DNA from 2 places in the Geodermatophilus sp. SYSU D01186 genome. Region 2 is predicted to be linked to the other one. Evidence: predicted binding sites of a transcription regulator. Region 2 holds the regulator's gene; the other holds the start of a gene.

Region 1 (3,400 bases), on a different contig from region 2:
CGGCAAGCTGGCCGCCCGGTTCGGGCTGCTCGAACCGCTGCACGCCGCCATCGCCGGCGGGCTGCCGGCCTACGGCTCGTGCGCCGGGATGATCCTGCTCGCCGACCGGCTGCTCGACGCCCCGCCCGACCAGGTGACCGTCGGCGGGCTCGACGTGACCGTGCGGCGCAACGCCTTCGGCCGGCAGGTGGACTCCTTCGAGTCCGAGGTCGCCCTCGAGGGACTGACCGGAGGACCGGTGCACGCGGTGTTCATCCGGGCGCCGTGGGTCGAGGAGGCCGGGCCGGGGGTGCAGGTGCTCGGGCGGGTCGTCGGTGGTGAGGCCGACGGTAGGATCGTCGCGGTCCGCCAGGGGAACCTGGTGGCCACCAGCTTCCACCCCGAACTGACCGGGGACCGCCGGGTGCACGCGCTGTTCGTCGACATCGTCCGCCGTCACCTGGCCCAGCAGGCCGGCGCGGACGCCGGGGACGAGAGGGGTATGTCGTGAGCGGCCATTCCAAGTGGGCGACGACGAAGCACAAGAAGGCCGGCATCGACGCCAAGCGCGGCAAGCTCTTCGCCAAGCTGATCAAGAACATCGAGGTCGCCGCCCGCACCGGTGGCGGTGACCCCGCCGGCAACCCGACGCTGTTCGACGCCATCCAGAAGGCGAAGAAGAGCTCGGTGCCCAACGACAACATCGACCGGGCGGTCAAGCGCGGTGCGGGCCTGGAGGCCGGCGGCGTGGACTACCAGGGCATCACCTACGAGGGCTACGCCGCCGGCGGTGTCGCCGTCCTGGTCGAGTGCCTCACCGACAACAAGAACCGGTCGGCGATGGAGGTGCGCACGGCCATGACCCGCAACGGCGGGTCGATGGCCGACCCGGGCTCGGTCGCCTACCTCTTCTCCCGCAAGGGCGTCGTGGTGGTGCCGAAGACCGACACCGTCGACGAGGACACCGTGCTCATGGCCGTGCTCGACGCCGGCGCCGAGGAGGTCCGGGACCAGGGCGACTCGTTCGAGGTGGTCAGCGAGCCCACCGACCTGGTCGCCGTCCGCACCGCCCTGCAGGACGCCGGCATCGACTACGACTCCGCCGAGGCCGGCTTCGTGCCGAGCGTGACCGTCGAGCTCGACGAGGAGGCGGCCGGCAAGGTCTTCCGCCTCATCGACGCCCTCGAGGACTGCGACGACGTGCAGAACGTCTACGCCAACTACGACGTCTCCGACGAGGTCCTCGAGCGGGTCGGCTGACGACTCGTCGTCCCCTCTGGTCCCGCCCTGTCCCGCGCGGGTCCCGGCGCGCTGGTCCGCGCGGTCGCCCGTGCCGACCTGGTCGCGCTGCTGCGCCGGCCGGACCCCGGGCGGCGCCGCGGATCGCCATCGGCGTCGGCTGGACCGCGTGTTGCCTGGCTCCCCGTCGGTGGGGGCGGTTAGCGTGGGTCGAACACCAGTTCGGTCAACGGCAGGAGGGGCTCCATGCGGGTGCTCGGCATCGACCCGGGCCTCACCCGGTGCGGGTGGGGTGTGGTCGACGGGCGGCCCGGCGCGCGGCCGGTCGCGGTCGGCGTGGGCGTCGTCCGCACCGCCGCTGAGCTCGACCTCGAGCTGCGGCTGCTCGAGCTGCACACCGCGGTGACGGCGCTGCTGCGCGAGCACCGGCCCGACGTCGTGGCCATCGAGCGGGTGTTCACCCAGAACAACAAGGGCACCGCCACGGGCACGGCGCAGGCGGCCGGCGTCGCCGCGCTGGCCGCGGCCCAGGCCGACCGCCCCGTCGCCTGGCACACCCCCAGCGAGGTCAAGGCCGCGATCTCCGGCAGCGGCCGCGCCGACAAGGAGCAGGTCACCCTGATGGTCACCCGCGTGCTGGGCCTGGCGTCCGCGCCGAAGCCCGCCGACGCCGCCGACGCGCTGGCCCTGGCCGTCTGCCACGTCTGGCGGGGCCCGGCGCAGCAGCGGCTGCGGGTGGCGGCGCTGGCCGGTGGCATCGGCGCCCCGGTGCGGTCCACGACCCTGCCGCGGTGGACGGGGGTCTCACGGTGACCGGTCAGGGGAGCGGCCCCGCCACGACGGGAGGAGCGCAGTGATCGCCAGTGTGAGCGGCCGCGTCGCGGCGGTCTCGCCCGACGGCGCCGTGGTCGAGGTCGGCGGCATCGGCCTGGCGGTGCAGTGCACGCCGGGCACCATCGCCCGGCTGCAGGTGGGGGAGAGCGCCCGGCTGTCGACCAGCCTGGTGGTCCGGGAGGACAGCCTCACCCTCTACGGCTTCGCCGACGACGACGAGCGGCAGCTGTTCGAGCTGCTGCAGACCGCCAACGGCGTGGGGCCGCGGCTGGCCCAGGCGGTGCTGGCGATCCACCCGCCGCGCGAGGTGCGCCGCGCGGTCTCGATGGCCGACGTCAAGGCGCTCATGCAGGTGCCCGGCATCGGCAAGAAGGGCGCCGAGCGGCTGATCCTCGAGCTCCGCGACCGGCTGGGTGCCACCACGACCGACACCCAGCTGGACGGGCCGGCGGCCGTCGGGCTGCCCCCGGTCACCCCGGTCGCGCCGTGGCGGGACCAGCTCGCCTCCGCCCTCGTGGGGCTGGGCTGGACCAGCAAGGAGGCCGACGGCGCCGTCGCCGCGCTGGCGCCGATCGCCGATGAGCAGATCGTGGCCACCGGGTCGGTCGAGGTCGCCGTCCTGCTGCGCCAGGCGCTGCGGATGCTGGGCCGGCCGTGAGCGGGCCGTTCGACCGGCCGCTGTCGGCCGCAGACGCGGGGGCCGGCCGGTACGAGCCGGTGACGGCGGAGGCCGGTGACGAGGAGCGGGTCGTCGAGTCCGCGCTGCGGCCGCACTCGCTGGCCGACTTCATCGGCCAGCCCAAGGTGGCCCGCCAGCTCGACCTGGTCCTGGAGGGCGCGAAGCGGCGCGGCCGGCCGCCGGACCACGTGCTGCTGTCCGGCCCGCCCGGGCTCGGCAAGACCAGCCTGGCGCTGATCATCGGCTCCGAGCTCGGCACGTCGGTGAAGATCACCAGCGGGCCGGCCATCGAGCGCTCCGGTGACCTGGCGGCCATGCTGTCCAACCTCGCACCCGGCGACGTCCTGTTCATCGACGAGATCCACCGGATCGCCCGGCCGGCCGAGGAACTGCTCTACATGGCGATGGAGGACTTCCGAGTCGACGTCGTCGTCGGCAAGGGGCCCGGCGCGACCGCCATCCCGCTGGAGATCAACCCGTTCACCCTGGTCGGGGCCACCACCCGGGCCGGTCTGCTCACCGGCCCCCTGCGCGACCGGTTCGGGTTCGTCGGGCAGATGGAGTTCTACGAGCCGGCCGAGCTGCAGCAGGTGCTGGCCCGCAGCGCCTCGCTGCTCGGCGTCGAGCTGACCGAGGCGGGGTCGGCGGAGATCGCCGGGCGCTCCCGCG
Region 2 (3,400 bases):
ACACTGCGCTCACCCGCGAGCCGGAGGTCGTTCGACCCCCCGCCCAGCAGGGGTGCGAGCCAGGATCCCAGGGCCAGCCCGACACCGAGCGCCAGGACCACCGACAGGCGGCGGGCCCGCCGGGTCAGTCGCAGACCGGTGCGCGCCGGCCGCTCCGCACGGCCACACCCACCCCGCACCGGACGACTCGACGGCGACGGGGTCACGCCCGTCGGCGCGGGTCGCGCCGGCCCCGGCACGCCCAGGCGGCCGGTACCCGCCGCGCGGGGCCGGACGCCCCCGGCCACGGCCGATCGCGCCGACCCGCTCGCCGGCCGAGCCGGTGCGGCTGGTCGCGCCGACCCGCTCGCCGGCCGAGCAGACGTGGCCGGTCGCGGGGACCCGGTCGCCGGCCGCGCCGTTCCGGCCCGCGACGGGGCCGGGGACACGACTGCCCGCCGCGGGGAGCCCGGCTCGCGGGGGGACGGGACTGCCCGCAGACGGGGCCGCCACGGCACCTGAACCGCGTCGTCGAACTCCAGCACCGCACGCTGCACGCCTGTCACGACCACTCCTCTCGCCGAGCCCCGGACCGTCGAACGCGTGTTCGATCCGAACGTCTGTTCGATGTCTACCGGATGGCTCCGACGAAAGCCACACCACCCCGCCCCCACTTCGAACACGTGTTTGATCGGGCGCGTCCGGCGCGCTACGGTCGGTCCGGAAGGACGAGACGCGCTGCATGGGCAGCCGGCGAGGAGGCGACGGTGGCGGAGAAGAGTGGGACGTCGGGGAGCCGCCGGAGGACGCCGGCCCCGCCGGCGACCACCGGGACGGCAGCCGTGCGCACGTTCCCCGACCGGGGCGAGGCCGGCGACGGCCTGACCCAGCGTCAGCGGCGCGTGCTCGAGGTCATCCGCGACTCCATCGAGCGCCGCGGCTACCCGCCCTCGGTGCGCGAGATCGGTGAGGCCGTCGGGCTCTCCTCCGCCTCCTCGGTCGCCCACCAGCTGACCGTGCTGCAGAAGAAGGGCTGGCTGCGCCGCGACCCGAACCGGCCCCGGGCTCTCGACGTCCGCCTGCCCGGTGACACCGCCGTGGAGGTCCCGCAGCCGGCCGCCGCCGGGTCCGACGAGACCCCGGCCCCGACGTACGTGCCGCTGGTCGGGCGGATCGCCGCCGGTGGCCCGGTCCTGGCCGAGCAGGCGGTGGAGGACGTGTTCCCCCTGCCCCGCGAACTGGTCGGCGAGGGCACACTGTTCATGCTCAAGGTCGCCGGTGACTCGATGGTGGAGGCGGCCATCTGTGACGGCGACTGGGTCGTCGTGCGCCAGCAGCCGACCGCCGAGAACGGCGAGATCGTCGCCGCGATGCTCGACGGCGAGGCGACGGTGAAGACCTACAAGCGCCGCGACGGGCACGTGTGGCTGCTGCCGCACAACCCGGCGTACGAGCCCATCCCCGGCGACGACGCCACCATCCTCGGCCGCGTCGTCACGGTGCTGCGCCGGGTGTGATCCCTCGGTCCGCCGGGGCCTGACGGTCCTGGCGGACCGGCCCACGGGAGCCGTGCCCCGTCCTCGCGCGCGGTCTGCCCGGCCGCAGTGGAGCGCCCCCGGATACGGCTCAGGTGCGGCGGCGCAGCTTCCCGCCCACCCACACGACAGCGGTGGCCACCAGGGCGGCGACCAGTGCGGCCGGCACCAGCGGGATGCCGCCGTCGGAGGCGGTCAGCAGGCCCGGCAGGGGGCCGCTCGACGACTCCGACGCCGTAGCCGGACCGCCGGCGGCCTGCTCGGCCGCGATCGGCACGACGGTCACGTCGCCGGGCACCCCCTCGCCCGCCACGAGGACCCCGCTGCCGTCCGCGGTGAAGCTGATCGCCTCCCCCTGGGGCGCGTCGGGCAGCGCCATCCGCACCGGCTCCCCCGCGAGGGCGCCGGCGACGTCGGAGCCCGACAGGGGCCACACGTAGGCGTCGGTGTACGTCCGCAGCGCCACGTGGCTCCCGTCGGCCGACACCGCTCCCCCGGTGACCATGAGCTGACCTGCGCGGCCGACCGGCCCACCGGTGGTCCCGGTGAGCGTGAACTCCACGCCGCCCACCTCGGTGAGCGCCACCGTCCCCGACTCGACCAGTGCGGTCACCGGGCGGTACACCTTGCTCGCGCCCAGCACCTCCTTGGAGACGAGGTAGGGCATGCCGTCGGGAGCCAGCAGGAGCGCCTCGACGTCCCGGGCTCCCTCGGGATAGCTGAGCCGGTAGACCGCGGTGCTGCCGTCGGGCCGCAACGCGAGCAGGGCCACGGTGTCGCGGGTGCCCTGGTTGTCGCCGGTGTCGGCCAGCCAGACCGTGCCGTCGGCGGCGAGGGCGAGGTCCTCGGGGTCGTAGGGGTCCACCGCCGCGCTGCGCACCGTGAGCACCCGGCAGGTGGCGTCCAGGACGTACACGTCGAGCTGGTCGCCGCCGTCGTTGATGGCGAGCATCCGGTCACCGACCACGACCAGGCCGGACAACTCCGGCAGTCGCGGGTCGGTGATCTGGCACTGCGTCGACGGGCCCGGCGCCGCGGCGTCCTCGGCGGACGCCGGCAGGGCGGTACCGAGGACGAGCGTCACCGCGAGGGCTGCCCCTGCTGCCAGACGTCGCCCTCCGGCACCGCTACACGGACGGCCGGCCAGCTCGGGCACCCACCCAGCGTGACAGCACGACTGCGTCCAGCCCGTGAACCACGCCCAACAGCAGGATGCCGACCGCCGCTCCCACGACGGCGTCGGTGACCCAGTGGAAGTCCAGCGAGACCATCGCCACCCCGGTCGCCACGGGACCGGCGACGCTGAGCAGCCGGAAGGTCCGCTGGACGGCGGGGGCGAGCCGGAACTCGACGGCCTGCCAGCGGGCCACACCCCACATGAGGACGGCGTTGGCGACGTGGCCGGAGGGATAGGACGCGCCGTCCCGGTAGAAGAACGACCCCGGGTAGGCCGGTGCGGTGCGGCCGGTCCCGTACTTGAAGCCGTAGACGACGACCGTGAGCAGGGCGAGGGCGACCAGCACGCGCAGCAGCGGGACGACGGTGCGCCGGCGCACCACGAGGTGGGCGACGAGGCCGGCCAGGACGATGAGGATGAACCCGCGGCCGCCGAGCTGGGTGACCGCCCAGACCGGCCAGTAGGCGGCGGAGTCCTTGAGGTCCCAGGCGCTCACCGTCTCGGAGACGCGCAGGTCCATCCGCTCGAGCGTGCCGCGGCTGAGCAGGTCGACGGTGACGCCCACGGTCACGAGCAGGGCGAGGGTGAGCAGCCACCACGGCGGCCGGCCGGGCGTGACCACGCGGGGGTGCGGCGCGGGCCGGGCGTCGTCCGCGGGCAGCTGTCCCCCGGGACGCCGCTGCACCGCGCCGCTGGTCACACGTCTCAC

Evidence for each region. Region 2 encodes LexA, which represses DNA repair genes until DNA is damaged. Its sites were predicted from a motif close to TCGAACANNTGTTCGA; they were not measured.
Region 1: ruvC (crossover junction endodeoxyribonuclease RuvC) is a predicted target of LexA. The motif match lies at 1,429-1,444, and genes of this name have one in related genera.

The regions. Positions count from the first base shown of each region.
Region 1 is NZ_JBJGYW010000035.1:16,592-19,991, reverse strand. It holds gene pdxT (pyridoxal 5'-phosphate synthase glutaminase subunit PdxT) at 1-490, shown strand, start outside; gene ACI784_RS21035 (YebC/PmpR family DNA-binding transcriptional regulator) at 487-1,239, shown strand; gene ruvC (crossover junction endodeoxyribonuclease RuvC) at 1,465-2,031, shown strand; gene ruvA (Holliday junction branch migration protein RuvA) at 2,072-2,710, shown strand; gene ruvB (Holliday junction branch migration DNA helicase RuvB) at 2,707-3,400, shown strand, end outside.
Region 2 is NZ_JBJGYW010000018.1:49,620-53,019, reverse strand. It holds gene lexA (transcriptional repressor LexA) at 747-1,496, shown strand; gene ACI784_RS14610 (hypothetical protein) at 1,606-2,598, opposite strand; gene ACI784_RS14605 (phosphatase PAP2 family protein) at 2,642-3,391, opposite strand.